One region of the Rhizobium sp. 01N447_2 genome, then DNA from elsewhere that is predicted to be linked to it. Evidence: predicted binding sites of a transcription regulator. Region 1 holds the regulator's gene; each other region holds the start of a gene.
The links. The regulator LexA, encoded in region 1, represses DNA repair genes until DNA is damaged. The targets are predictions, from matches to a motif close to TGTTCNNNNTGTGTTCNG.
Positions count from the first base shown of each region.

Region 2: AC1ECN_RS08640 (ribonuclease T2 family protein) is a predicted target of LexA. The motif match lies at 3,043-3,060, and genes of this name have one in related genera.
Region 3: AC1ECN_RS02150 (DNA recombination protein RmuC) is a predicted target of LexA. The motif match lies at 1,232-1,249, and genes of this name have one in related genera.
Region 4: AC1ECN_RS29180 (ATP-dependent helicase) is a predicted target of LexA. The motif match lies at 1,775-1,792, and genes of this name have one in related genera.

Region 1 covers NZ_JBFTQY010000107.1:337-8,993, forward strand. Annotated here, with positions in the region: gene pdhA (pyruvate dehydrogenase (acetyl-transferring) E1 component subunit alpha) at 1-886, opposite strand, end outside; gene AC1ECN_RS35920 (FtsB family cell division protein) at 1,032-1,352, opposite strand; gene eno (phosphopyruvate hydratase) at 1,490-2,764, opposite strand; gene kdsA (3-deoxy-8-phosphooctulonate synthase) at 2,906-3,751, opposite strand; gene AC1ECN_RS35935 (VOC family protein) at 3,748-4,644, opposite strand; gene lexA (transcriptional repressor LexA) at 4,843-5,562, shown strand; gene AC1ECN_RS35945 (ComEC/Rec2 family competence protein) at 5,543-7,975, opposite strand; gene gltA (citrate synthase) at 8,265-8,657, shown strand, end outside.
Region 2 covers NZ_JBFTQY010000011.1:1,002-5,776, reverse strand. Annotated here, with positions in the region: gene caiB (succinate--glutarate CoA-transferase) at 1-980, opposite strand, end outside; gene AC1ECN_RS08650 (DMT family transporter) at 998-1,954, opposite strand; gene AC1ECN_RS08645 (alpha/beta fold hydrolase) at 1,972-2,916, opposite strand; gene AC1ECN_RS08640 (ribonuclease T2 family protein) at 3,075-3,815, shown strand; gene ettA (energy-dependent translational throttle protein EttA) at 3,913-4,775, shown strand, end outside.
Region 3 covers NZ_JBFTQY010000002.1:165,850-169,621, forward strand. Annotated here, with positions in the region: gene AC1ECN_RS02150 (DNA recombination protein RmuC) at 1-1,199, opposite strand, end outside; gene AC1ECN_RS02155 (globin-coupled sensor protein) at 1,404-2,900, shown strand; gene def (peptide deformylase) at 2,998-3,513, shown strand; gene AC1ECN_RS02165 (plasmid stabilization protein) at 3,578-3,772, shown strand, end outside.
Region 4 covers NZ_JBFTQY010000060.1:1,163-13,082, forward strand. Annotated here, with positions in the region: gene AC1ECN_RS29160 (DUF982 domain-containing protein) at 128-370, shown strand; gene AC1ECN_RS29165 (hypothetical protein) at 607-870, opposite strand; gene AC1ECN_RS29170 (BON domain-containing protein) at 1,028-1,288, opposite strand; gene AC1ECN_RS29175 (hypothetical protein) at 1,466-1,732, shown strand; gene AC1ECN_RS29180 (ATP-dependent helicase) at 1,840-3,897, shown strand; gene AC1ECN_RS29185 (enoyl-CoA hydratase/isomerase family protein) at 3,909-4,973, opposite strand; gene AC1ECN_RS29190 (putative bifunctional diguanylate cyclase/phosphodiesterase) at 5,043-7,004, opposite strand; gene galE (UDP-glucose 4-epimerase GalE) at 7,151-8,185, opposite strand; gene AC1ECN_RS29200 (pyridoxal phosphate-dependent aminotransferase) at 8,406-9,572, opposite strand; gene mscL (large conductance mechanosensitive channel protein MscL) at 9,684-10,121, opposite strand; gene AC1ECN_RS29210 (PAS domain-containing hybrid sensor histidine kinase/response regulator) at 10,328-11,920, shown strand, end outside.

The DNA of each region.
Region 1 (8,657 bases):
CGATCGGGTCGTGCTCGGAGCGCATCTTCTGCACTTCGTCCTTTGAGCGATACTTCGCCGGGTCGGACATCGAGTGACCGCGATAACGATAGGTCAGCATTTCGAGAATGATCGGGCCTTTGCCGGAACGGCAATGCTCGAGCGCCTCGTCTGCCGCCGCCTTGACGGCGCGGACGTCCATGCCATCGACTTGAATGCCGGGGATGCCGAAGCCGGATCCGCGAAGCGAATAGTTTGACTGCGCGGTGGCGCGGGCGGTCGAGGTGCCCATGGCGTAACGGTTGTTCTCGACGATATAGACGATCGGCAGCTTCCAGAGAGCAGCCATGTTGAAGCTCTCGTAGACCTGGCCCTGGTTGGCAGCGCCGTCGCCGAAATAGGCGATGGAGACATTGTCATTGCCGCGGTAGCGGTTTGCGAAGGCAAGACCCGTTCCGAGCGAGACCTGGGCGCCGACGATGCCGTGACCGCCGTAGAAATGCTTCTCTTTCGAGAACATGTGCATCGAGCCGCCCTTGCCGTGGGAATAGCCGCTGCGGCGCCCGGTCAGTTCCGCCATGACGCCACGCGCTTCCATGCCGGTTGCCAGCATATGGCCGTGGTCGCGATAGGCGGTGATGACTTGGTCGCCTTCCTTCTGCGCCATCTGCATGCCGACGACGACAGCTTCCTGACCGATGTAGAGGTGACAGAAACCGCCGATGAAGCCCATGCCGTAAAGCTGACCGGCCTTCTCCTCGAAGCGGCGGATCAGCAGCATCTCGCGATAGGCCTTCAGCTCTTCATTGCGATCGAAGTCGGCTACTGGGCCTCCATTCGATGCTTTGGCTGCCGGTTTTGCTGCAGTTTTGCGGCTGGAAACGGTCGCGGTCTTTCGCGGCGCCATTCAACCCTCCCTATGGGTTTGTCGTTTCTTGGTGGCGCGTACCATAGGGAAGAAATATGACCACAGCAATGCCATAATTGCATGGCTCGTATTCGGCACTAAATTATTGATAAATCTACAGAAATAACAATTAACCAATTTCAAGTTAATTGGAATAGTGATTGAATACGACGATCTCGTCGGCGCGCGACATATTGAGCTGATAGCGCGCTTTTTCGTCCAGCATATCCTTGTCGAGCGAGCCATCACTCAGGAGCGCGACCTGATTTTCCAGATGTTCGCGCTTCGCCTTCAAGATCGCAAGCTCTTTGTCGCGCGCGACACGCTGATGCTCGAACGCCTCCGTCGCGCGCAGGCCGTAATCGCCATGAATGCAATGATAACCGAAATAGGAGAGGAAGGCGACCGTCATGGCCGGAATGACGAAGCGGCCGATCTTTCTCTTCTTATGATGCTTTGTCCACATACACGCATGCTCTTGAACGCATTACCAATTGGTTCAATCTAGCGCGCAGAGATTAACCGTTCGTTGACTCTAAAAACCGCGCAATAAAAAACCCGCGCCGGGAAGGCGCGGGTCAAGCCATTGGAAATCAGATCCGATCAGCCGCGAATGATCGAGCGGCCGGCATACTGGGCCTGCGGGCCGAGGCCTTCCTCGATGCGGATCAGCTGGTTGTACTTGGCAAGACGGTCGGAGCGCGACAGCGAGCCGGTCTTGATCTGGCCGCAGTTGGTGGCGACCGCGAGATCGGCGATGGTCGAATCTTCGGTCTCGCCGGAGCGGTGGGACATGACGGCAGTATAGGCCGCCTTGTGCGCCGTGTTGACGGCATCGAGCGTTTCCGTCAGCGAGCCGATCTGGTTGACCTTGACGAGGATCGAGTTGGCAACACCCATGCGGATGCCGTCGCGAAGACGGGCGGAGTTGGTGACGAAGAGATCGTCGCCGACGAGCTGGGTCTTCTTGCCGGCCAGGTCGGTCAGCGTCTTCCAGCCGTCCCAATCGTCTTCGGCCATGCCGTCCTCGATCGAGATGATCGGATACTTGGCGGCGAGCTCGGCCAGATATTCGGCCATGGCGCCCGGTTCCAGCGTGCGGCCTTCCCCTTCGAGAACGTATTTGCCGTCCTTGAAGAATTCCGTCGAGGCGCAATCGAGGCCGAGGTAGATGTCCTCGCCCGGCTTGTAGCCGGCTTTCTCGACCGACTTCATGATGAAGTCGAGAGCTTCCGGCGCGCTCTTCAGGCCCGGTGCGAAACCGCCTTCGTCGCCGACATTGGTGTTGTGGCCCTGTGCGGCAAGTTCCTTGCGCAGCGTATGGAAGACTTCCGAACCCATGCGCACGGCTTCGGCGATCGTATCGGCGCCGACCGGCAGGATCATGAACTCCTGGAAATCGATCGGGTTGTCGGCATGGGCGCCGCCGTTGATGATGTTCATCATCGGCACCGGCAGCAGGCTGGCGGAAGCGCCGCCGACATAACGGTAGAGCGGCAGGCCGGAAGCCTGGGCGGCAGCCTTGGCAACGGCGAGCGAGACGCCGAGGATGGCGTTGGCGCCGAGGCGCGACTTGTTCGGCGTGCCGTCCAGCTCGATCATGATGTTGTCGATCTGGATCTGGTTTTCGGCGTCAATGCCGCCGATCGCGTCGAAGATCTCGGTGTTGGCGGCGTCGACCGCCTTTTGGACGCCCTTGCCGAGGTAGCGCTTGCCGCCGTCGCGCAGTTCGACCGCCTCATGCGCGCCCGTCGAGGCGCCCGAGGGAACGGCCGCGCGGCCCATGCTGCCATCTTCGAGATAGACATCGACTTCGACGGTGGGGTTGCCACGGCTATCGAGAATCTCGCGGGCGATGATATCGGTGATTGCAGTCATGGGTTCTTCCTGCTCGGTGGGTGATAAGTCGGTTCGAAAACTGTCTTAGTCGAAGGCGTGCAAATTACAATGCTGCAATTTCCAGCCTTCGAACCGTGTTCGGATCTCGCCTATAGCACGATCATGTCAGGCTGTTGAACGTCAAGCCTTGGCGACCGCATCGAAGGCGAGCAGCTTTTCAAGCAGCCGCGGCATGTCCTTGAGATAGACCATGTTGGGGCCGTCGGAAGGTGCATTGTCGGGGTCCTGATGGGTTTCGATGAAGACCCCGGCGATACCGACAGCCACCGCTGCGCGCGCCAGCGTTTCCACGAATTCCCGCTGACCGCCGGAAGAATCGCCCTGCCCGCCCGGCTGCGCCACAGAATGGGTCGCATCGAAGATAACAGGGGCGCCCATCGCCGCCATGATCGGCAGCGAGCGCATGTCGGAGACCAGCGTATTGTAGCCGAAGGAGGCGCCGCGCTCACACAGCAGCACGTTCGGATTGCCGCTGGCATTGAGCTTCTTCAGGACGTTCTTCATATCCCAGGGAGCGAGAAACTGGCCCTTCTTGACATTGACGACGCGGCCGGTCTTGGCGGCGGCGATGAGAAGGTCGGTCTGGCGGCAAAGGAACGCCGGGATCTGCAGGACGTCGACGACCCTTGCCACCTCCGCGCATTGCTCTGCGGTATGAACGTCGGTCAGGACAGGAAAGCCGAATTCCTTTTTCAGGTCGGCAAAGACCTCCATGCCCTTTTCGATCCCGATACCGCGTTCAGCCGAGAGCGAGGTGCGGTTCGCCTTGTCGAAGGAGCTCTTGTAAACGAGGCCGATGCCGAGCTTGCCGCAAAGCTCTTTCAGCGTGCCGGCAACCATGAAGGCGTGATCGCGGCTCTCCATCTGGCAGGGGCCGGCAATCAGCGACAGGCGGCCGGTATTGGAAAAGCTGACCTGGCCTTGGTCCTCGCCGATCCTGACTTCGGAATTCGTATCAGTGCTCATCGTGTTTCCTCGAAGGCGAAGAGCGCGCCCTGCCCGGGCGCAGGCTTCACCACAATGCGATTGTTCTTGCGCGTGTATGTCACCCCGTTAGCAGCCAAATGCGCTTCTGTCACGGCAAGATCGGCGACGGCAAAGAGGATTGCCCTGCCGCGCAGGCCGCGATCGCCGGATGAGACGGCGATGTCAAAATAGGCTTCCAGCCCTTCCGGCGTCATCAGGCTGATTTTCGCGTTCGACGCTGCGATATTGACGCCAAAACTCGTTTTCTCGACTGCCGCTTGCGCCACGGCAAGGCCGACGAAGGCAGCAAAGGCAGCGGCGGCGGGTGCGCAAAGCGCTATCTCGGTTATGCCGATGACGCCATTGGCATGCGTCTCCAGCGCGCCGCGGTCGGCCGGTAGCGGATTGACGCGCTCGACGGTGAAGAGAAAGAGGTCAGGCGCGCGCAGGTCGCCGGCGAAAGCCAGTTTGAAGCCGGCAATCGTCTGCGCACCGTCCGGCATCGTCATCGGCCGGGTGAACTGCAGCACTTCGCCAGCGCTCGATCCGTCGCCGACGAAGTTCTGATGATCGAGGCTGGCATCCTCACTGCCGAAAGCCAGCCCCGAAAGCCCTTCCTCGCCGCAGCGGAAGYGGAAGGCACGGTTGCGGGCGGTGAAGACATTGCCTTGCCGCGCCGAAGCCTCGCTCTCCTCGGCGCTCGCAATCCCGAGCGGCTCCAGATAGGTCTTGTCGGCAAAAAAGACGCAGGCATTCTCCGTTCCGAAGGGATGGCGCGCATCGGCGGCAACGGTGAAGCCGAGCTTGCCGAGCCTTTCGCGCGCCACATCAATATTGACGACGGGCAGCACGACATGATCCAGCGGATGCGGTTTGCCGGAATGCGTGTTCATCATAATCCTCCTCAAAACGGCAAGAGATGTGCGACAGCGCCACCCTCAATGCAAGACTTGTGTCCCAATCCGGCGAATGAAAATAAAAATCTCGACGAGTTGGCGCGAAGTTTTACGGAAATTTAGCTACTTGCGGAACACATATGGAACATATAGTGTCTGTTCTGGATTTGTTTCAATCACGAGGTCACAACGTCGATGCTCACGCGCAAACAACAGGAGCTTCTCCTTTTCATTCACGAGCGCATGAAAGAATCCGGCGTTCCGCCGTCTTTCGACGAAATGAAGGATGCGCTGGACCTCGCCTCGAAGTCCGGGATTCACAGGCTGATCACGGCGCTCGAGGAACGTGGCTTCATTCGCCGCCTACCGAACCGCGCCCRTGCGCTTGAGGTCATCAAGCTTCCGGAGGCCTATAGCCCTAGTATCCAGCCCCGGCGCGGCTTTTCGCCGAGCGTCATCGAGGGCAGCCTCGGTAAGCCCCAGCCGGTCGCCGCCCCCGCTGCCGCAAAGCCCGTCGCCGACAACGGCAACTCGGTCTCCGTGCCGGTCATGGGCCGAATCGCTGCCGGTGTTCCGATCTCGGCGATCCAGAACAACACCCACGACATAGTCGTTCCGGCCGACATGCTCGGTTCCGGTGAACATTATGCGCTGGAGGTCAAGGGCGATTCGATGATCGACGCCGGCATCTTCGACGGTGACACGGTGATCATCCGCAACGGCAGCACCGCAAGTCCCGGTGACATCGTCGTGGCTCTCGTCGACGACGAGGAAGCAACACTCAAACGCTTCCGCCGCAAGGGCGCCTCGATCGCGCTCGAAGCCGCCAACCCGGCTTACGAGACCCGAATCTTCGGGCCGGACCGCGTCAAGGTGCAAGGCAAACTCGTCGGTCTCATTCGCCGCTATCACTGACACTGGGCGGGCCGGATTCGGCAAAACTGTTGCTGCGCCAGTCATAGGCGCGATGGCGCATCCATGGCCGCGACAGATCATCGAATGCGGCTGTGACGTCCAGGCCGGCATCGGCGAAGCGTAATTCGACGGAACCGGTCCTGCGCAGCGTCTCACCGGTGAAGAGCGTCGCACCTGAGCGGCAGCTGTTGAAGCGCAGGCGCACCGACGTCACGACGATATCGGCCGCATCGCAGGCCGGACCGAGATAGGCGGCATTGTCGATGACAGCAACCACGCGACCATTGCCAAGCCTTGATGTGCACCAGGCCTTCTTGACGCAAGAAAAGCGGTTTGCGTCAGCGCTCGTTGCAGCCGCCCGCATCGCCGACCTTGCTTCGTTCTGCTGATCGCGGGAAAGCCTGACGCGGCGGTCTTCTCCCTCCGGCGGGATAGCAGGCCCCTCCAGCATCTTCGGCGGGTGATGCGTCGGCAGGACCAGCGCTCTCTGCCACTGGTCGAAGATGAAATCCGGCGGTCTTTCGCGGTTGGAAGCCATGGCCGCCGTCTCGACGACCGCGACGAGACCACCATCCTCCGAAATTACCAGATCCGGCGGCCGGGGAACTGGCAGAAGCAACAGGATGAGTGTTGCGACCGCGATGATTGATGTGCCGATATGGCGCAGCCGGGTGCGGAGCAGCGTCAACAGCAGAAAGCCGGCGACGGCGACCGCGAAATACCAGGCGGGCAAGCGGCCGACGTCGATATTGCCCCCCCAGCCGGACACGGTCTTTGCGACCGCGATCACCAGATCGAGGCCGAATCCGACGACCTTCCAGGGCAAAACGTCCAGACCGAAAGGCATGAGCAGCATCGCCAGCAGGCCGGCCGGCATGATGATGAAGGAGATGATCGGCATCGTCGCGAGGTTTGCCGGCAGGCCGTAGGCGGTMAAGCGATGAAAATGCTCGATCGAAAACAGCGCGGTGGAAAACCCACCGATCAGCGAGGTCAGGAAGACGCCGCCGAAGAAGCCCGCAACCGTAACGATGGGCCGAAACACCGGCAGCTTCAGGAAGGCGTTTTCGCGGATGCCCCGGTCCTTCCACAGCTGATAACCCGATACCAACGCCAACGTCGCGGCAAAGGACATCTGGAAGCTCGGACCCAAGACCTCGGACGGTGAAATGGCGATGATGACAAGCGCGGAGAGCGCGACGTTGCGCAGGCTGATCGACGGCCGGTCGAAGAAGACCGCAATCAACATGATGGCCATCATGATGAAGGCGCGTTCGGCGGAGACCGCAAAGCCCGAGATCAGGAAATAGGCCGTGACGGCAAGCAGCGCGCCGGCGGCGGCGATCTTCTTGGTCGGATAGGCCTGGGCGACGCCGGGAAAGAGGCTGAGCAGCATCCGGAAACCGACGAAGAAGATGCCGGCCGACAGCGCCATGTTGAGGCCCGAGATGGCGATGATATGAGCCAGGCCGGACTGGCGCAGCGCCTCCGTCGTTTCATTCGAGATGGCACGCCGCTCGTCCGTCACGAGAGCAGCGGCGAAAGCGCCGGTGTCGCCGGGTAGGATCGACCTTATGCGGTCGCCAATGCCGCTGCGCAGCCGGTAGAGCCCTTCGAGCAGTGCTTCCCACGTCGATCTTGCGGCCTGCGGACCTGCCTGCAAGTCGACCTTCTCCGGCGCCCCGTAGAAGAAGCCGTTGGCGCCGATGCCATCGAAATAGGCACCGAAGGAGAAGTCGTTGAGCTCAGGAAGTGCCGGGCCTGCCGGCGGCGTCAGCCGCGCCCTGCCGGTGATGATATCACCGATTTCGAAAGGCGCCTCCGCGCCGCGGGCGATCGCGGTTATGCGTTCCGGCGGCCGCTTCACCTCCGGCGCCTCCGTGCCGGTGACGGCAAGAATATAGCGCCATCGGCCGCGACCGTCGCCTTCGCGCCGCTCGACACGGCCGGTCACCGTCGTCGTGACGGCGGAATCGAGGATCACGGTCGAAGCCCGCCGGCTCTCGAACTGCGCCGAAACCACGCCGCAGGCCACAAGTGCAAGCGCCAGCAGCGTTGCCCGCAACGCCGCCCGGCTGCGGCTGGCGATGAGAACCGCGACGGTCAGCACCAACAGGCAGAGCAGCGATGCAACGAGCGGAAAGTCCGATGCGGCCAGAAACCAGAAGGCTGCCCCGGCGCCGAGGAAGACCGGCGAGACCAGCAGCAGACGGCCATGGTCCGCCTCTTCGCCCAGCAAGCGCATGCCGATACGCAGCGATTGCGAGGCTGCCGCCGGCAGCCGGTACCGCAAGGGGCTCGTCGACTGCGTCCTTGCCGGCCGCGTCACCACAACAGGCGGAGAAAAACCGGCAGTGTCGGCAAGGCCGGCGCCTGCTTCCGGCCGCAATTCGACTGTCGTCAACTCCTGCATGTGCCGCCCAAGATCACCCGCCCAGGCAGCCAGAATGCAACCGCCAATCAAATCCGGCAAGAATAATCGATTGAAAAGCGAGGGAAAAGTGAAGGAGCCAAAAGAGCAGTCGAATCATCGGCTTCGATATGCGTATAGCTCATCGCTGCACTGCCTAAAAGATGATGCCGCAATGCACAAAATGCCGCCACGGTAACTTGGCATTAGCCTCGCGATCATATAGCTATCGATGAGGACGCTTAACCCCTATGGCGCTTTTATGGCGCCACCGCCATTTCGGAGGATCAGCATGACGGATCAAAGCGCTACAATAAAAATCGGTGACAAGTCTGTCGACCTTGCTGTCAAAAGCGGCACGATCGGCCCGAGCGTCATCGATATCGGTGCCCTCTACAAGAACACGGCTTCCTTCACCTACGATCCGGGTTTCACCTCGACTGCATCCTGTGAATCGAAGATCACCTACATCGACGGCGACGAAGGTGTCCTGTTGCATCGCGGCTATCCGATCGAGCAGCTCGCCGAGCATGGCGACTTCCTCGAGGTCTGCTACCTGCTGCTTTACGGCGAACTGCCGACCACCGTGCAGAAGAAGGATTTCGATTACCGCGTCACGCACCACACCATGGTGCACGAGCAGATGAGCCGCTTCTTCACCGGCTTCCGCCGCGATGCGCATCCG
Region 2 (4,775 bases), on a different contig from region 1:
GCGCCTGATGGAACTGAATTCTCCTCGCAGGCCTTCAGCAGATCCGCCTTCTGCCACTTCAGCGTCTCGGTGGAGATGAGGCGGCGCACCTCGGCGCGATTGCCGACGCGGGCCTTGTTGGTGGCGAAACGCTCGTCGCCGGCGATGGCCTCCAGGCCGAGGATGCTGCAGAGGCGACGGAACTGGCCGTCGTTTCCAACTGCGAGGATGAGGTACCCGTCCGCCGTCGGCACGACCTCATAGGGCGAGATATTGGGGTGGGCATTGCCGAGGCGGGTCGGTGCCTCGCCGGAAACCAGGTAATTCATGTTCTGATTGGCGAGCACCGCCGATTGCACGTCGAGCAGGGCCATGTCGACCAACTGGCCTTGACCTGACTTCAATGCGTGGATCAGGGCGGCTTCGATCGCCGAGACGGCATAGATGCCGGTGAAGATATCGGCGATGGCGACGCCTGCCTTCATCGGCTGGCCGCCTGGTTCACCAGTGATCGACATGAAGCCGGACATGCCCTGGACGATATAATCGTAGCCGGCGAGGCTGGCATAAGGGCCGTCCTGGCCGAAGCCGGTGATCGAGCAATAGACGAGCTTCGGGTTCACCTTGCGCAGGCTGTCGTAATCGAGGCCGTATTTGACGAGGCCGCCGACTTTGAAATTCTCGATCACCACATCGGCGGTGGAGACGAGGCGGCGGACGAGATCCTGGCCTTCGGCGCTCTTCAGGTCGGCGGTGACGGAGCGTTTGCCGCGATTGGCGGCGTGATAATAGGCGGCCGAGAGATTTTCGCCATCGGCGCCCTCGACGAAGGGCGGCCCCCATTGGCGCGTATCGTCGCCGCCATCGGGATTTTCGACCTTGATCACGTCGGCGCCGAGATCGGCAAGCATCTGTCCCGCCCAGGGGCCGGCGAGCACGCGGGCAAGCTCGATCACCCGGATGCCGGCAAGCGGCGGCTCTTTGGTCACGGTCTCTGTCATGTTCCTCCCGGCAATATCTACGGCGCCAGCGTCACCTCAGATGTATCGGATACAGGCTTTGAAGCAAAGCGGCGCTCGCGCCAGAGGATGTAGAAGCCCGCTGCCACGATGATGGCAATGCCCAGCCATTTGACGGCATCCGGAAAGTCACCGAAGACCAGCCAGGCGAAGATCGTTGCCGAAACGATCTCCAAATATTGCAGCGGCGCCAGCGTCGAGGCCGGTGCTGCGCGATAGGCGTAGACGCCGAGGATGCCGGTGATTGCGGCCATGGCGCCGACGCCGGCGACATAGAACCAGGCGCGGCCTTCCGGCATGACGGGATCGAAGAGGTCGGAGCCGGTTCCCTGACCCAGGAAAAGCAGGACGGCACAGAAGAGCAAGCCCCAGATGCTCATCTGGAACTGCATCGACCAGGGGTCTTCCCTGTGCGAGAGGGCGCGAGTCATCAGCACGAAGATCGCGATGCAAAGAGCACTGACGACAGGTAGAAGCGCGATGTAGCCGACCTCTTCGAAACTCGGCTGGATGATCAGCATCGCCCCGAAGAAGCCGACGCCGCAGGCGGTATAGCGCCGCCAGCCGATCGTCTCCTTGAGGAAGATGCCGCCGAGGATCGTCACCATGATCGGCTCTACGAAGAAGATCGCGATCGCGTCGGCGACCGCCATATATTTCAGCGTGGTGACGAAGGAGATCATCGAGACGGTAATGATCCCGCCGCGGATGGCATGGAACAGGCTCTGGCGCCAGGAGAATTCGGCGAAGCTGCGCCGCCATATCACGATCGGCAGCATGCAGAGCGCTTGGACGACGAAGCGACCGGCGGTGATCTCGCCGGATGGCACGGTCGTGATTGCAAGCTTGGCGAAAATATCGATGAGCGGCGACACCATCACCGAGAGGAACATCAGCACAAGCCCCGTCATCACGTCGGAGGTGGATGATACGGGTCGGGTCGGGGTGCTGTTCACGATAAAATCCTTGTCACTCAGGATATTGGTCGCTCAGGATCTTGCGACCGCCCGTCGCACCAGTCGGCGAAGGCTGCGATCGCCGCATCCGCGCCGATCTCGTTCAGCGTTTCGTGTCGCACGTCCTGATATATCTGAGTGCTGATACGAGAGAAGCCCCGGCCTTTCAAATGGTTTGACAGCCAGAGCACCGCTTTTCCCCGCTCCGTCGCCGGGTCCTCTCCGCCGCCGACGAGATGGATCGGCAAGTCCCGCGGCAGCCGATCGAGATGGATCTTTTGCGGCGCGCGGAAGGTCAGCTCGAAGAGATCGAGCCAGAGAGAGACTGAGGCGTCGAAGCCGCAGAGCGGATCGGCGACATATTTGTCGACTTCATCAGGACGACGCGACAGCCAGTCGAACTCGGTGCGGCGGCCGGCAATGGATTTGCCCCAGGCGCCGAAGGTGAGCTTCGGCAGCAGGCCGCTTGGCACGTCGGAGCCCTTCAGCATGCGCTCGGCAAGCAGGATCGCCTGGGCGGCGCGGCCGGCAAGGCCGACGGCGAAATTCGAATTCCAGACGGCGACAGCATCGAAGTCGGCCGGAGCCGTGACGGCTGCATTGAGGGCGATGAGGCCGCCCATCGAATGGCCGAAGAGGGTCACCGGCAGACCGGGATGGCGGGAGACCGCGTGGCCGCGCATGGCGATGACGTCGCCGATCACCCTTTTGACCCCGCCGCGTCGGGCAAAGCGGCCGATCGGCGCATCGGGTGCCGTCGTCTCGCCGTGGCCGCGATGATCGTGGGCATAGACGTGATATCCGTGCACCGCCATCGCCTCGGCAAAGGAGCGGTATCGTTTCGAATGTTCGGCCAAGCCATGCGATATCAACAGGATGCCGCGTGCCGGGGTGAGGGCCTCGGCATGGTGATAGGCCAGCGACGCCCCTGGCACGGCGAGCCTTTGCGTTTCAGAAAACATGTGGGTCCTCCCGGCGGCAACAGACCAGATCGCCGGGTAATTGCAACATGGGCATTTGATTATCTGATAACAATTTGCAGCCTTGTTGCGATTCAGGGTTGCGGCCTTTTGATTTTGATGCTTATTTGTTCCTGTATTGTTCTTTTTAGGGGGTTGAAATGAGCAGCATGCAGTTGCGTACCTTGTCGTTCGCCGTGTCGATGGTTGTTGCCGGCGCCGCCGTGGCGCAGGAAGCTGGCGGGCGCACCCGCTTCATTCTGGCGGCGAGCTGGCAGCCGGCCTTTTGCCAGACGAACCAGAAGAAGGCCGAATGCGCAAGCCAGACCGGCGAGCGCCCTGACGCGACGAACTTCTCGTTGCATGGACTCTGGCCGATGCGGGAGGATTATTGCGGCGTAAGCGCCGAGCAGAAGGCCGCCGACAAGGATGGCGACTGGAACAAGCTGCCGGAAGTCACGCTTGCGGCCGAGACGAAGACTGCGCTGACAAAGGCGATGCCCGGCACGCAATCCGGTCTGGAACGGCATGAATGGGTGAAGCATGGCACCTGCACGAAGATGAGTGCCGACGACTATTTCGGCGTCGGCGTGCATCTCGTAAGCGCGCTCAACGCGTCGGCGGTGCGCGATCTTTTCGCTGCCAATATCGGCAAGCCGGTCAAGGCCGACGCGATCAAAGCGGCTTTCGACAAGAGCTTCGGGCCGGGTGCCGGCGATCGTGTCAAGATGAGCTGCCGGCGGGCCGGCAATGTCAGGATGATCAGCGAACTGACGATCGGGCTTTCGGAAGCCGCCGGGGCGGCATCGGCGAAAACTACCGGCCTTGCCGATCTGATCCAGGGCGCTGGAAAAACGTCGTTCGGCTGTGACGAGGGCGTCGTCGACGCTGCGGGCTTTTGACCGGAAATCCTGAGTAAACCGGGTTTGGCGTTGCCCGCAGGCGCTGTTTCGCCTACATAGCGGCACAATCGAAGTTTCCCGCCCGGAGRAGCGCAGCATGGCACGTCAGTTCATCTATCATATGTCCGGCCTCAACAAGGCCTATGGCAACAAGAAGATCCTGGAGAATATCCACCTTTCGTTCTACCCGGATGCCAAGATCGGTATCCTTGGTCCGAACGGCGCGGGTAAATCCACCGTACTGCGCATCATCGCAGGCCAGGACAAGGAGTATACCGGCGAAGCCTGGCTCGCCGAAGGTGCGACCGTCGGCTATCTGGAGCAGGAGCCGCATCTCGATCCCAACAAGACGGTGTTCGAGAACGTCATGGAAGGCGTTGCCTCGAAGACGGCCGTCCTCGATCGTTACAATGAATTGATGATGAACTATTCCGATGAGACGGCGGAAGAGGGCGCCAAGCTTCAGGACGTCATCGACAGCCAGAACCTCTGGGATCTGGAAAGCCAGGTCGAAATGGCGATGGAAGCGCTGCGCTGCCCGCCGCGCGACGCCGAAGTCACCAGCCTTTCGGGTGGTGAGCGTCGCCGTGTCGCGCTCTGCCGCCTGCTGCTTTCGCAGCCGGATCTGCTGCTGCTCGACGAACCGACCAACCACCTGGACGCCGAAACCATTGCCTGGCTCGAAAAGCATCTGCGCGACTATCCGGGCGCCGTGATGATGATTACCCACGATCGCTACTTCCTGGACAACGTCACCGGATGGATCCTCGAACTCGACCGCGGCCGTGGCATTCCTTACGAGGGCAACTATTCGGCCTACCTGCAGGCGAAAGCCAAGCGCATGCTGCAGGAAAGCCGCGAAGATGCATCGCGCCAGAAGGCGATCAGCCGCGAACAGGAATGGATCGCTTCCAGCCCGAAGGCCCGTCAGGCCAAGTCCAAGGCCCGTATCAAGTCCTA
Region 3 (3,772 bases), on a different contig from region 1:
AGAAGCCCGGTACGGCTTTCCACCGATTTGACGGCGGCTTCGCTGTCGCGGGCGGGCTTGGCATCGCCGCTGCCGGCCTCGAATTCCAGCGCTTCGATCCTGGCGCCGCGCCTGGTGAGCTTGTCGGCTGACGTGACCACCATGTCGATATCCTTCTGTGCCATGGCGAAATGGCCCTGCAGCTTGCGCACCCGCTCATCGAGGCGGCTGAGATCGTCCATCAGGATCGCCACTTCGCCCTGGATCAGATGCGCCTGCGCCCGCATGCGCTGATCCTTGAGCACGGCCTGGATGACCTGGATCGACAGCATCAGCAGCGACGGCGAGACGATGACGATACGCGCGCGATGCGCCTTCTGCACCACCGGTTCGAAATGCTCGTGGATCTCGGCGAAGATCGATTCGGACGGCACGAAGAGAAAGGCTGTATCCTGGGTTTCCCCCTGGATCAGATATTTCTCGGAAATGTCTCGAATATGGATTTCCATGTCGCGGCGGAACTGCTGGCCGGCGATCTTGCCTGCCTCGGGGCTGCCGGCGTCGCGGATCGCGTTCCAGGCTTCGAGCGGAAATTTCGCGTCGATCACCAGCGGCGGCGCGCCGTTCGGCATACGAATCGTGCAGTCCGGCCGCGAACCGTTGGAGAGCGTCTGCTGGAAGGCGTAGGCGCCCATCGGCAGGCCGTCGGCGACGATCGTTTCCATCCTGGACTGGCCGAAGGCGCCGCGCGTCTGTTTGTTGGACAGAATGGCCTGCAGCCCGACGACATCCTTGGCGAGCGTCTGGATATTATTCTGCGCGGCATCGATGACCGCCAGCCGCTCCTGCAGCCGCTGCAGGTTCTCATGCGTCGATTTTGTCTGCTCGGTGATCGTCGAGCTGACGCGCTGCGACATGCCATCGAGGCGTTGGCTGATCGTCTGGTTGAGTTCGCTCTGTCGCGCGCCGAAGACCTCGGTTATCGCCGCGATGCGGCCCTGCATCTCCGCCTGGATCTTCAAAAGCTCGGCCATGCGCGCTTCGTTTTCCTCAGCACGAAAGCTTGCCTCCTCCGCCTGCTCGCGGCGAAGGCCGGCGCCGCGCAGCAGAAGCACGATCACCAGCAGGGCGAGGGCGGCGAGAACGCCGCCGACAAGCGCCAGCATGGCCGGGCTGATCGAGGCAAGGGAAAGGGCGAGCGATTCGGAATGGATGGTCATGCGGCAAGCATAACAGAAGAAACGGCGATATATAGATCAAAACGTGAACGGAATGGACGACCCGCAATATCCTCGCACGCTATCGCTCTTCCGCGCTCGGGGAGAAGAAATCGCCGTCCGATTTAACGATTGCTCAACCATATTGGCCAAAACCTGCGGCGCAGAAATTCCTTCCCGCGCCGCGCGCCAAGTACAGAGATCTCCATGACCGCCCAGCAGACCGACAATGCCCTCAGGCAGCGCCTCGACTTCATCGAACTGGATGAGGCGGCGCGCAAGTCGATGCGGGATCTGCGCCCTGTCATATCAGAGCTGATCGGCGGCGCCCTTGATAAATTCTACGCCAAGATCGCCAAGACCCCCGCTGTCGCCGGCTTCTTCGCCGATAAGAACCATGTCGGCCATGCCAGGAAGCGCCAGCAGGATCATTGGGCCAATCTCGCCGGCGGCGCATTCGACGAGAGCTATGTCAACGGCGTGACCGCAGTCGGCCGCACCCACGCCCGCATCGGGCTGGAGCCGCGCTGGTATATTGGCGGTTACGCCATCGTCATGTCCGAGCTCGTCAAGGGCATCATGGAGAAGCAGTGGCCGTCGATCTTTGCGCGCCAGCAGGGCAAGGCATTGGCCGAGAAGCTGTCGGCCGTCATCAAGGCCGGCATGCTCGACATGGATTATTCCATCTCGGTCTATCTGGAGACGCTCGAAGCCAAGCGTCGCGCCCTGGAAGAAGAGCGCGCCCAGGCCGAATCCGACCAGGCGATCGCGCTGGAGCAGCTGCGCCGCGGTCTGGAAGCGCTGTCGAACGGCGATCTCGAAGCCACCCTGCCGTCCGACCTACCGGGCAATTTTAGGCACATGGCCGAGGATTACAACCGCGCCGTCAGGGCGCTAAGCCAGTCCTTCGCCTCCGTACGCGAGACCTCGGGCCATATCATGAGCGGCGCCGACGTTATATCCAATGCGACCAACGATCTGGCGCTGCGCACCGCCCAGCAGGCGGCAGGCGTCGAGGAGAGCTCGGCCGCCCTGCAGCAGCTGTCCGTCAGCGTCGGCCAGACGGCCGCCAATGCCGAGAAGGCTTCGGCCGCCGTGCGCGAGACGCAAGAGAAGGCGAAGAACTCTGGCGAACTCGTCACCAGCGCTGTCTCGGCGATGGCCGGCATCGAGAAATCCTCGACCGGGATCTCCAAGATCATCGGCGTTATCGACGAGATCGCCTTCCAGACCAACCTGCTGGCGCTGAACGCTGGTGTCGAGGCGGCGCGCGCCGGTGATGCCGGCAAGGGTTTTGCCGTTGTCGCCCAGGAAGTCCGCCAGCTCGCCCAGCGCACCGCGGAAGCGGCCAAGGAGATCAAGAACCTGATCTCTCAGAGTTCGATCCAGGTCAATCAGGGCGTCGGCATCGTCTCCAGCACCGGTGAGGCGCTGAACGATATGATCAGCCGCATCGATATCATCAACCGTTTCGTCGCCGATATCGCCGCCGCCGCCCGCGATCAGGCGACCGGCGTCAACGAGGTCAGCGTCGCCGTCCGCAACATGGGTGTGATCACCCAGCAGAATTCGGACATGGTCGAGCACTCATCGGCGGAAACCCGCCGCCTCAAGGACGAGGTGGAGAGCCTGATCGAGCTGCTGCGGCGCTTCCGGGCCCGGCCGGAGGGCCGTTCCGCCAGTGCTGCCCGCCGGGCGGCCTGAGGCGAATATGGCGAAATTCCAGGCGGCGATGCAAAAAAGCGTATTCCCCGCCTGCCGGATAATTCCATAGTCGGAAAAGATGGGTTATGGGAACGCCATGACCATCAAGCCACTCATCATTCTTCCCGATCCCGTTCTCCGCCAGCTGTCCAAGCCGATCGAGCGGGTGGACTCCGACCTGCAGCGTCTTGCCGACGATATGCTGGAAACCATGTACGACGCGCCGGGCATCGGCCTTGCCGCCATCCAGATCGGCGTGCCGCGCCGCATGCTCGTCATCGACATTTCGCGCGAGGGCGAGGAAAAACAGCCGCAGGTCTTCATCAACCCGGAGATCGTCAAATCCTCCGACGAGCGCTCCGTCTATGAGGAAGGCTGCCTTTCGATTCCGGATTATTATGCCGAGGTCGAGCGCCCGGCCGTTGTCTCGGTCAAATATCTCGACCGCAACGGCAAGGAACAGACCGTGGAAGCCGACGGACTACTCGCCACCTGCCTGCAGCACGAGATCGACCACCTGAACGGCGTGCTGTTCATCGATTACATCTCGCGGCTGAAGCGGGAGATGGTGATCAAGAAATTCACCAAGGCGGCGAAGTCCAAGGCGCTCTGACGCTACGTTGAAAATTCACCGGCGAGGCACTATGATATCACTGATATCATAGTGGAGGCGCCATATGGGTGACTTTCTGATCAGAAACATTTCCGAAGCAATGAAGCGAGACATTGCGGAATCGGCGCAGCGGAGCGGAAACAGCCTTTCCGACGAGGCCAAGGAGCTTTTGCGGGACGCGCTGAAAAGAAAAACCGAAGCAAAGCCCGAGACTTTGTCGGCGTATGAAGCAATACGCGCCGCTTTCGTCAGCGAAAAC
Region 4 (11,920 bases), on a different contig from region 1:
CCTCATCAGCAACCAACGATTCACCATTGTTGACCGTGAAAATCACGCTAGAATGGCGATCATGGCGGCGTCTCCCCGGAGGAATGAGAGGCGCTTCGTTTCTGTCGAAAATCGTGGAGGAGCGTCGATGGCAACTGAAAGATGGAACAGCCCGGTCAAGGTTGGTTTCGAAGATGCCGATGCGCGAACGGTCAATGGTCCGTTCGATGCGCTGAAGTGTCTGGCGGATCTCTGGCCGAGTATGCGCGGGCTTCGTTACATCAAGGCTCGCAGTACCTGCCGGGCGGCGCTCGACGGGCGCAAGAGCGTGGAAGAAGCAAGAGCCGAGTTCCTGGCGGCAGCCGAAGAGGCGAAGCTGAAGCTGCATTAGCAGTTCGGCAAGGAATTTCGGGCGATTTTCGCCTTCTGGGCGCGCAAGCGTGCCGGAACGGGACAATGCTTTTATTTTAGCTTAACCCTGCAACAAGTGCGTCCGGGTTTCGGTGCAAAGGCGTTGCGCCTGGTACAGGTGCATCCATAGAAGACGACCAGCCATCATGATGATGGTTAGAGGCTCGTCACCTCTGCGGAAACGCAGGCGAGCCTCGTCCGAGCAAAGCGGACGCCTCAGCAGTCCGCGCCGCCCTCACTCTCCACTTCGATATAACCGACACCGATGATGGTGCCATCCGATGCGCGGATGAAGGACGGCAAATACTGAGGCTCTGCCGGCGTGCAGGCGACGGTCCCGGTATATTCGTTGAGGGCGATCTGGTCCTTCGGCAAAGCGGAATAATTCGTGCCGGTTTCCAGCGAGGCATGCGCGGAGCCGGCAAAGACACCGCAACCCACTATCAAGGTCGTTGCCCAGAGGCGAGGAAGCAGCTGCATGAGAGTCTCCAGCGTTTAGGTCCGGCCTTTCAACACGCGAGAGAGCATTTTGGTTCCCTTCATGCATCGCAAAGACATGCGCGCGAGCCCGGCACCGGACTTTTATTTGATGCATGTCGTTGTCCTAAAACCGCTGCACACTTTTAGGCGACATACATTAGCGTCGCAGCAGGCGACCACGCACATAGCCTCGGCCGACGACGCCCTCGGCGATCTCGATCGCCCGCTCGACATCGCCCCGCCGGCGCACGAAACCCTCCAGGATGACATAGGAGCCCGATATGCTGACGGTGATTTCGCCGGATTCGACATCGGCGGCGGCATGAAGGGCGCTCTCCACCGATGCGCGCGTCGCGGCATCGCTGTGGCCCTGCCGGCCGGGCTCGCCATGCCCCGTGAATGCTGGAAAGCCGAGCACCGTGAACGTTTCCTGATGTTGGTTGATGTCTGTTAACGCCGCTGCGACGCATTTCGTTGCGTCCCCCGGAAAAGAAGAGCCTGTTCGACAGCGATACTTGCGCGGTGGCATGGGCACCCCTTGGCGAAAGGCGCCGCGGCTTCCATATCTGGCGGCAGTCTGAGAGGGATGATGACGATGAAAGCGCTTTTGCCTGCCTTGTTTGCCGGGGCAATGCTTGCCGGCTGCTCCGCGGCCGATACGCAGGCGCTGGAACCCATTCCCGGCAGCATTACCTATGGCGGCCAGCCGCGAACGAAGCTCACCAAGTCGCCGGTCGGCAGCGCCGTCTACAACCAGTTCTACAACGGGGCGGGACAGCGCGTGGAGGAAACCTATATTCTTCAGCCCGACCGCAGCCTGAAGCTGGTTCGGCGCGAGATCGGTCCGGATTTCCCCGACTGAGGTGTTGCTCGCGCGCCAGATCGCTTGACAGGGACGGCAATCGCGAACATTCAAGGAACATCTAATCTTTCCCCAGTGATTCTGCGGGAGCCCGACCGGACGGCTGGATGTATCTCGAAAAGCTCAATCCGCAGCAGCGCATGGCCGTCGAGCACGGCACGCTCATCGACGGCAGCCATATTGCCGGGCCGCTGCTGGTCATTGCCGGCGCCGGCTCCGGCAAGACGAACACCTTGGCGCATCGGGTCGCCCATCTCATCGTCAAAGGCGCCGATCCCCGCCGCATCCTGCTGATGACCTTTTCGCGCCGGGCCGCCGCCGAGATGGCGAGGCGTGTCGAGCGCATCTGCCGCGATGTGCTTGGTGCGAATGCCGGCGTCATGGCGGATGCGCTTTCCTGGTCCGGCACCTTCCACGGCATCGGCGCGCGGCTGTTGCGCGATTATGCGGAGCAGATCGGTCTCGATCCAGGGTTTACCATCCACGACCGCGAAGACAGCGCCGATCTGATGAACCTGATCCGGCACGACCTCGGCTTCTCGAAGACGGAAAGCCGTTTTCCCACAAAGGGCACCTGCCTTGCCATCTATTCCAGGGCGGTGAATTCGGAAACCGCGCTCGACCTCGTGCTGCGCGACGTCTTTCCCTGGTGCGCGACGTGGGAGAAACAGCTGCGCGAACTTTTCGCCAGCTATGTCGAGGCCAAGCAGAGCCAGAATGTGCTCGATTACGACGATCTGCTGCTCTACTGGGCGCAGATGGTCGGCGAGACTGTCATTGCCGAGGATATCGGCAGCCGCTTCGACCATGTGCTGGTCGACGAATATCAGGACACCAACCGGCTGCAGGCCTCGATCCTGCTGGCGCTGAAGCCCCAGGGCCAGGGGCTGACCGTCGTCGGCGACGACGCGCAATCGATCTATTCCTTCCGTGCCGCGACAATACGCAATATTCTCGATTTTCCCGCCGCCTTCAGCCCGGCCGCCAATATCGTCACGCTCGACCGCAACTACCGCTCGACGCAGCCGATCCTCGCCGCCGCCAACGCCGTCATCGATCTCGCCTCGGAGCGCTTCACCAAGAACCTCTGGACCGAGCGGCAATCATCCGAGCGGCCGCGCCTGGTCACGGTGCGCGACGAGGCCGAGCAGGCGCGGTATATCACCGACATGGTGCTCGATAACCGCGAGGAAGGCCTCACGCTCAAGCAGCAAGCCGTGCTCTTCCGCACCTCGCATCACAGCGGGCCGCTGGAGGTCGAGCTGACCCGGCGCAATATTCCCTTCGTCAAGTTCGGCGGGCTGAAGTTTCTCGACAGCGCGCATGTGAAGGACATGCTGGCCGTCCTTCGCTTCGCGCAGAACCCGCGCGACCGGGTGGCGGGCTTCCGGCTGATGCAGATCCTGCCGGGTGTCGGGCCGTCCACGGCGCAAAAGGCGCTCGACCTGATGGCCGAGGATGCCAGCCCGATCTCTGCTCTTGCCGCCATGCCGGCGCCGCCGCGCTCCGGCGAGGACTGGACTGATTTCGTTGCCATGCTGCAGGAGTTGAAGTCGGGCAAGGCCGGCTGGCCGGCGGAAATCGGCCTGGCGCGGCAATGGTACGCGCCGCATCTGGAACGGCTTCATGAGGACGCAACGACGCGGCAGGCCGATCTGCTGCAGCTCGAGCAGATCGGCAGCGGTTACGCCTCGCGCGAGCGCTTTCTGACCGAACTCACCCTCGATCCGCCGGATGCGACCAGCGACCAGGCGGGCGTGCCGCTTCTCGACGAGGACTATCTCATCCTTTCCACCATCCATTCCGCCAAGGGCCAGGAATGGACGAAGGTGTTCATGCTGAACGTCGTCGACGGCTGCATCCCGAACGATCTCGCTGTCGGCACCACCGCCGAAATCGAGGAGGAACGCCGGCTGCTCTATGTCGCGATGACGCGCGCCAGGGATGGTCTCGACCTCGTCGTGCCGCAACGCTTCTTCACCTATGGGCAGAACTCACAGGGCGACCGGCATGTCTATGCCTCACGCAGCCGCTTCATTCCCGCGACCCTGCTGCAGTTCTTCGAAGCCTGCAGCTGGCCGCAGGGGAAATCGGAGGCCGCTCAAGCGCAGGCGCGACAGGTGCGCATCGATGTCGGCGCCCGCATGCGCGGCATGTGGCGATAACTGGATAGAGTTCAGAGTGAAAGCGGCGGCTCGGCCGGTTTCAGGAAATGCTCGACCCTTGCGGACTCCACAGCCTCGACTGACGCCGGCGACCATTTCGGGTTGCGGTCCTTGTCGATGACGGCAGCGCGGATGCCCTCGAAGAAATCGGGATTATCAAGCATCTGCAGACAGGCGCCGAGTTCACGGCCGAGGCATTCGGCAAGCGAGGCGCTGCGGCGGCCGGCTCTCAGCAGCCGCAAAGCGAGCTTCAGGCTGGTCGGTGAACGCGTCAGCAGCACCCGGCGCGTCTCGACGGCGAATTCGCCCTCCTCCTCGGCGAGTGCTGCCAGGATCTCCTCGACGCTGTCGAACCGAAATGCGCGATCGACCATCGCCGCGTTCTGCTTGAGCCGGCCTTCTCCCTGAGGCTCCGAAAGCGCCTGCAGCACGGCATCGACATCGCCGGATGAACTGCCGCGCGGCAGGCCCGAGAGAGCATCGATCACCTCGCCGAGCCGCGACGACGCGATCTGACGGTCGGCAAGCCCAGCGTGGATCGCATCGGCCGCACCAATATCGAGCCCTGTGAGACCGAGCCATGTTCCGGCCTCACCCGGCGCACGTGGCAGCAGCCAGGTGGCGCCGACATCCGGGACATAGCCGATGCCGGTTTCGGGCATGGCCAGCCGCGTGCGCTCGGTGACGATGCGGTGGCGGCCGTGCGACGACAGGCCGACGCCGCCGCCCATGGTGATGCCGTCCATCAGCGCGACATAGGGTTTGGGATAGGCGGCAATCAGATGGTTGAGGCGGAATTCCTCGCGCCAGAAGCTTGCCGCCAGGCCATCGCCGGCGCGGGCGCTCTCATGCAGGGCGCGGATATCGCCGCCGGCGCAGAAGCCGCGTTCGCCCTCCCCCACCATCACGACGCTTGCCACCTCGGGATCACCGGCAAAGTCGTGAAGGGCCGCGGTGATCGTGCGGATCATCGGCAACGTCAGGCTGTTCAGTGCTCGCGGCCGGTTGAGCCGGATGATGCCTGCGGTACCCCGCCGTTCAATGATGACTTCGTCTTGCCGTTCGTTGTCCTGCATGTTCACCTCATCTATTACGACCATGAATAGACGACGATGACGGATCGCTCCAGTCGATTTAAGGTCGGCTCAGGCAGACAGCGAATTGCGGGCGGAGGCTGCAGCTTCGCACCGGGCGGCGTAGTCGATGGCAAGTTCCAGCGGCAGCGGCCGCGAGAAATGATAGCCCTGCGCCAGACGTACGCCCATCGCCTTCAATCCCTCGGCGATCTCTTCGCTTTCGACGCCTTCGGCGACGGAGGCGATGCCGAGATTCTGGCAGAGATTGGCGACCGAGCGGGTGATGTTCATGCAACGGGCGTCACGATCGAAATTCATCACGAAGGACTTGTCGATCTTCAGCTTGTCGAAGGCGAGACGATGAATATGGCTGAGGCTCGAATAGCCGGTGCCGAAATCATCAAGCGCGATCGAGATTCCGGCAGCGCGCAGCATTGATATCACCTGGTCGGCGGTGTCGAAATCGGAGAGCAGCGCCGTCTCGGTGATCTCGAATTCGATGCGCCTGGGATCGATGCCGGAGCGGGTGATCATGGCCAGCAGCGCCATCGAGGTTTCGTGGTCGCAGATATCGCGCGCCGAGAGATTGAAGGACAGCCTGAGATGCCGTGGAATGATCGCCAGCGCTTCGAGCGCCTTGGCGAAGAGGATGCGGGTTATGCGGCCGATGACGGCCGTGCGCTCAGCAGCCGGAATGAAGGCGTCCGGACTGATGCGGCCGAAGCGGGCGCTGTCCCAGCGGGCAAGCGCCTCGTAAGCGACGACGCGGCCGCTCCTCAATTCGACGATCGGCTGATAGTCGAGTTTCAATTCCTTGGCGAAATCGTTCGCCTGCAGTTCGAGTTCGATCAGGTGGCGCTGCGTCAGAATCTTCTCGTGGTCGGCCGAGAAGAATTCGACGCCGCTGCTGCGCTTGCTCTTGACCTGGTAGAGGGCGAAATCCGCTTTCTCGTAGAGATCCTCGGCGGTGTATGCGCCGATATCGGGATAGACTATGCCGCAGGAGCCGAAGACGCGGACCGAGCCGTCGGGGATTTCGAAAGGGTCGCGGACGGCAGCACAGAGCGCCTGGCCGAGATCGGCGATCGCCTGGCGTGTCATTGAGCAGGGAAAGATGATCCCGAACTCATCACCGCCGAGACGGGAGACGATGCCCTCTTCGCCGACCAGCGCGACGAAGCGGCGGGCCGTCTCCTTGAGCACGAGATCGCCGGCGGCATGGCCGAAGACATCGTTGACCGGCTTGAAGCCATCGAGATCGAGAATGCCGAGGACGGGCGGCGCAGACGAATCCTTCTGCAGCCGTTTTTCCAGCGAGAGAAAGAAGCTGCGGCGATTGGCAAGGCCGGTCAGCTGGTCATGCAGGGCGTTGCGGCTGTTGACGAGGTTCAGCTCCTCGGCTTCCGCCTGCTTCTGCTTCAGTTCCTCGGTCAATTGCACGAGACCGACGAAATTCTGGAAATAGCTGTTGATCACCCGGAGGAAGGGCAGGATCAGGAAGAGACCGCTGACGGCCGTCGCGACGAAAACGGGATTGCCCGAAAACATGAAGGTCGCGACCATGGCCGAGAAGGTGATGACCGTGGTCAGCGCCGCCGCCATCGGCAGATGCATCAGGCAAAAGATGCAGGAAATGCCGGTCACAACGAGGAAATAGGCGATCTGGCCCTGCTGGGAGGCATCGCCATACTGGTAAAGCGCAATCGCCCAGCCGCCGAAAGCGACGGTCAGGATACCGGCCCCTGATATCGTGAGCTTCATCAGCCTGTAGGCCCGCTCGGCGGTCACATCTTCCTTGCCGCGGATCTCCCACCAGCAGAGACGGAAGACACAGACGACGCTCAAGGTCACAGGAATGTAGAGCGAGAGCCAAAGGGGGGCGGATTTGAGGTGGGTGATCGCCACTGCAAGGGCGTTGATGATCAGCAGGACATAGAGAATGGGTATCTGCGACGACAGGGCCCGGAACTGCGCCAGCAGAAGCGTCGGATTGTCTTTTTGCAGCTGCAATGAGGCCAGAAAGTTCTTCATCGTCTCTTTTCCGTTGGCCAGAGCCAGCCAGACAAAGGTTGATTTTCCTTATTCACGTGACGGCATGCGGCCCCGCAGCCGCGGGGATGATAAACAGGCTATTGCATCAGGCGCCTGAAGCGCTGCGCACTTTTGCTGGACGTGCTCTAGAAAGAAGCGGCGGCCAGTGCCCGGTGGATGCTATGCAGGTCGTCGACGCTCTTGTTCGACAGGAACAGTTCCCAATCGAGCGAGCTCTGGACGATGGTTTCCAGCGAATCGTATCTGGGCTTCCAGTCGAGCACCTGGCGGGCGAGCGAAGCATCGGCGACGACGCTTGCCGAATCGCCGGCGCGCCGCGGCGCCATGTGGATCTTGAAGGAATGCCCGTGCAGGCGGGTGACCATGTTCAGCACGTCGAGCACCGAATAGCCGCTGCCATAACCGCAATTGGCAACGAGCGAGCCCTTGTCCCTGCGCAGGTGCTGCAGCGCTTTCAGATGCGCATCCGTGAGATCGCTGACATGGATGTAGTCGCGAACGCCGGTGCCGTCATGGGTGGGATAATCGATGCCGTAGACATTGACGCTGTCGCGCCTGCCGAGTGCTGCCTCGCAGGCGACCTTGATGAGGTGCGTGGCGCCTGAAGTCGACTGGCCGGCGCGATGATGCGGGTCGGCGCCGGCGACGTTGAAGTAGCGAAGCGCGACATAGTTGAAATCATAGGCGGCGGCGGCATCGCGCAGCATGAATTCGGTCATCAGCTTCGACTGGCCGTAAGGATTTTCCGGATTGAGAGGGGCCGTCTCCTTCACCGGCAGGTCGGTCTTTTGCTGACCGTAGACGGCTGCCGTCGAAGAGAAGACGAAGTTGCGGATACCGGCCTTGACCGAAGCGCTCAGCAGCGCCCGGGTCTTGCCGGAATTGTTGTCGTAATAGGAGAGCGGATCTGCGACCGAGACCGGAACGACGGCGGAGCCGGCGAAATGGATGATCGCCTCGATGTCGTTTTCGATGAAGACCTTTTTCAATATGTCGGGATCGGCAATGTCGCCGAGATAGAAACGCGCCGCCGGCGCCACGGCCCAGCGAAAGCCCGTGGAGAGACGGTCGAGCACGACCACATCCTCGCCCGCATCGAGCAGCGCCCACACCATGTGACTGCCGATATACCCGGCCCCGCCCGTCACCAAAACCGCCATGTCCCGCGTCCCTGCTTTCGTTTTTATAAGCAGGGGCATCAGGCGCCGGTTTTTCTTTCCAATTTTCTTATCGAACGGCCATTGGAAGGCCTTTGAACGGGTATGTTTGGAGTCGTGGTTAGAGGCCGATTTCGGGCTTTGCTAGAGTTTTATCGATCCGGCGATTCCGGCACAAAATCGACTTGGCCGACGCCACGATATCTCTTGCGGCCAGCGCTTCTCAGAGCTTGAGGATATAATCGCAGAGACGCCCGGCCGCGGTCGCCACCTGCGCGGGGTCGCGCAGGAAGCAGGCGCGCAGGAAGAGTTCGCCGCCTCGGCCGAAGGCCGTTCCGGGAGCGAGGCCGACGCCTGTCTTGTCGACGATGTCGAGCGCTGCCCTGCGGCTGTCAGCGACGCCGTCGATCTTCAGGAAGGCGTAGATCGCGCCGTCCGGCTTCAGCGTCTCGACGCGGTTGGTGGCGACAAGCGCATCGCAGAGGATATCGCGGGAGCGGGCCGCCTTGGCGATATTGGCAGCGACGAAATCGTCGCCGTGATCAAGGGCTGCGACGGCGCCCTTCTGCATGAACTGCGCCACGCCCGATGTCGAATACTGGATGAGGTTTTCGAGCACCTGGCCCATCTCAGGGGGTGCTACAATCCAGCCGACGCGCCAGCCGGTCATCGACCAGTTCTTCGAGAAGGAATTGACGAAGATGACCTTGTCGCCCTCTTCCATCACGTTGAGGAAAGAGGGCGCGCGGCCGCCGGCAAAGTAGTAGCGGGCGTAGATTTCATCCGCCATGATCCAGAGATCGTGCCGGCGGGCGAGCGCCAGGATATCGCCAAGATCCTGCTTCGTTGCGGTCCAGCCGGTCGGGTTCGACGGCGTGTTGATGAAGATGCCCTTGGTCTTCGGGGTGATCGCGGTTTCGATGCGGTTCAGATCGACCGCCCATTTACCACCTTCGAACTGCAGCTCGACACCAACGGAGCGCGCACCGGATATTTCGAGAGCGGCGGCGATGTTCGGCCAGGAAGGCGAGAGGTAAACCAGTTCGTCACCCGGCGAGGTCAGCGCCTGCACGGCGATCTGGATCGCCTGCATGCCGGAGCCGGTGACGTAGAAATGCTCGACCGGAAGCCGGATTCCGAAATGTCTGGTGTAATAATCCGACAGCGCCTGGCGAAGCTCCGGAATGCCGCGCTGCCAGGTGTAGAAGGTCTCGCCGGCGGCAAGCGCGTCCATCGCCGCCCGGCTGATGAAATCGGGCGTCGCCAGATCGCCCTCGCCCACCCAGAGCGGCAGCAGACCCTCGCGGCCACGGGCGTAATTGACGACTTCGACGATCCCGCTTTCGGGCGCCGCTACTGCGCGCGGGCTAAGGCTGCTGACGATCGACATGCATATCTCCGGTTTCCGCCTTCATAGCGGATTTGTACCGGCAAATCCCATGACATCCAGTGATGGCTTATCGATTTTCGTGATGATTGAGCCCGGCCGCAGCGGACGGGATCAAGCCGTCGGGCGCTTGGCGAGAAGATCGCGGATTTCCGTCAGCAGCTGAACGTCTGCCGGCGGCGGGGGCAGCTCTTCCGGTGCCGCCTTTTCCTGGCGCTCGATCTGGGCACGCATGGTGTTCACGCCCTTGACCATCAGGAAGATGATCCAGGCGAGAATGAGGAAGTTGATGAGCACGGTGAGAAAACTGCCATAGGCAAAGACCGCTCCCTGGGCGCGGGCGGCGGCAAGCGTCGGCGCGTTGACGGCCGACGACAGTGGAAAGAAGTAATTCGAAAAATCGAAGCCGCCGAAAATGGCGCCGACGATCGGCATAATGAGGTCATCCACCAGAGATTTGACGATGCCACCGAAGGCGCCGCCGATGATAACGCCGACCGCAAGATCCATGACATTGCCGCGGGCGATAAAGGCCTTGAACTCATTGAGCATCGGATCCGTCTCCCTCTGATACAATTGTTTTTATTAGCTACATCTTCATTGCAATTAATCAATCGGCAATCGTAATTATTTGGGGATACCCCGTGCGGTCTTTGACTTAAGGCCTAGACCGGCGGGAATTCTCAAAGTGCTCGAAATAACTTAAGCTGACCCATGTTGCGGGAGGTCCCGGCGGGTTTTCCGCCGGCGGAGGGTCAATGCTTCCAGGCTGGGTCATATTCGCGTCTGCCTTCGGCTATCTGCTCCTGCTTTTCGCCGTGGCGAGCTATGGCGACCGCAAGAACCGCGGCCCGGGCACCCGGCAAAGCGGCCCGGGCACGCTGGAAGGCGGATGGCCGGTGGTCTATGCGCTGAGCCTTGCGATCTACTGCACCTCCTGGACCTATTTCGGCAGCGTCGGGCTTGCGGCGCAGCGGGGCCTGGAATTTGCCGGCATCTATATCGGCCCCATCCTGGTCTTCACGCTCGGCATGCCGCTGCTTCGCCGTATCATCGAGCTCGCCAAGGCGGAGAAGCTCACATCGGTTGCCGATTTCGTCGCCGCCCGCTACGGCAAGAACTCGACGGTCGCAACGATCGTCGCATTGATCTCGCTGATCGGCGCCATTCCTTATATTGCGCTGCAGCTCAAGGCGATCTCCAGCACCGTCAGCGCTATGGTCAATCCGTCCGATTACGGCATCGGCAGCGGCAACCTCTATTTCCTCGACCTGCCGCTCGTCGCAACGCTGGTGCTTGCCTGCTTCGCCATCATGTTCGGCACGCGGCATACGGATGCGACGGAGCATCAGGACGGCCTCATCCTCGCCGTCTCGATGGAATCGGTGGTCAAGCTCGTCGCCTTCCTGACGGCCGGCGTCTGCGTCATCTGGTTTCTCTTCGATGGCCCGACCGATCTCTGGCGCAAGACCGTCGACAATGAGCTGGTCATGTCGGCGCTCAGCTACCACACGCCGATCAGCCGCTGGATCACCCTGATCCTATTGTCAGCCTTTGCGATCATCCTGCTGCCGCGGCAATTCCACGTGACGGTTGTCGAAAACCGCACCCCGAAACAGCTGAAACTCGCGGGCTTCCTGTTTCCCACCTATCTCATATCAATCAATCTCTTCGTGCTGCCGGTGGCGATCGGCGGGCTGCTGACCTTCGGCGGTAGCGGCAATGCCGATTTCTACATGCTGTCGCTTCCGCTTGCCGGCCAGATGCCCGTCATTTCGCTGATCATCTTTATTGGCGGTTTCTCCGCCGCAACGGCGATGGTCATCGTCGATTCCGTCGCGCTGTCGATCATGGTGTCGAACGACATCATCATGCCGATCTTCCTCAGGCGCAAACTCGCCGGCCGCGCCAGCCAGCGCGACAATTTCGCCAAGACGCTGCTGAACATCCGCCGCAGCGCCATCTTCGCCGTGCTGCTGTTCGGCTACGCCTATTACCGTTCGACCGACAGCACCGCCGGCCTTGCCTCGATCGGTCTTCTTTCCTTTGCCGCGATCGCGCAAATCGCCCCGGCACTCTTCGGCGGGCTGATCTGGCGGCGAGCGAATGCGCGCGGCGCGATCCTCGGGCTTACCTCCGGTTTCGTCATCTGGATCTACCTGCTGTTCCTGCCCTCGCTCGGCGGCCCCGATTATTCCTATGTGGCGAGCGCCGTGCTCGGTTTCATCTTTCCCGGGACGACGTTGTTCACCGCAGCCGACGCCGATCCGCTGGTCAATGCGATAGCGATGAGCCTGCTCGTCAACACCGCCTTCTTTATTGTCGGCTCGCTCACCCGCAACGCCAGGCCG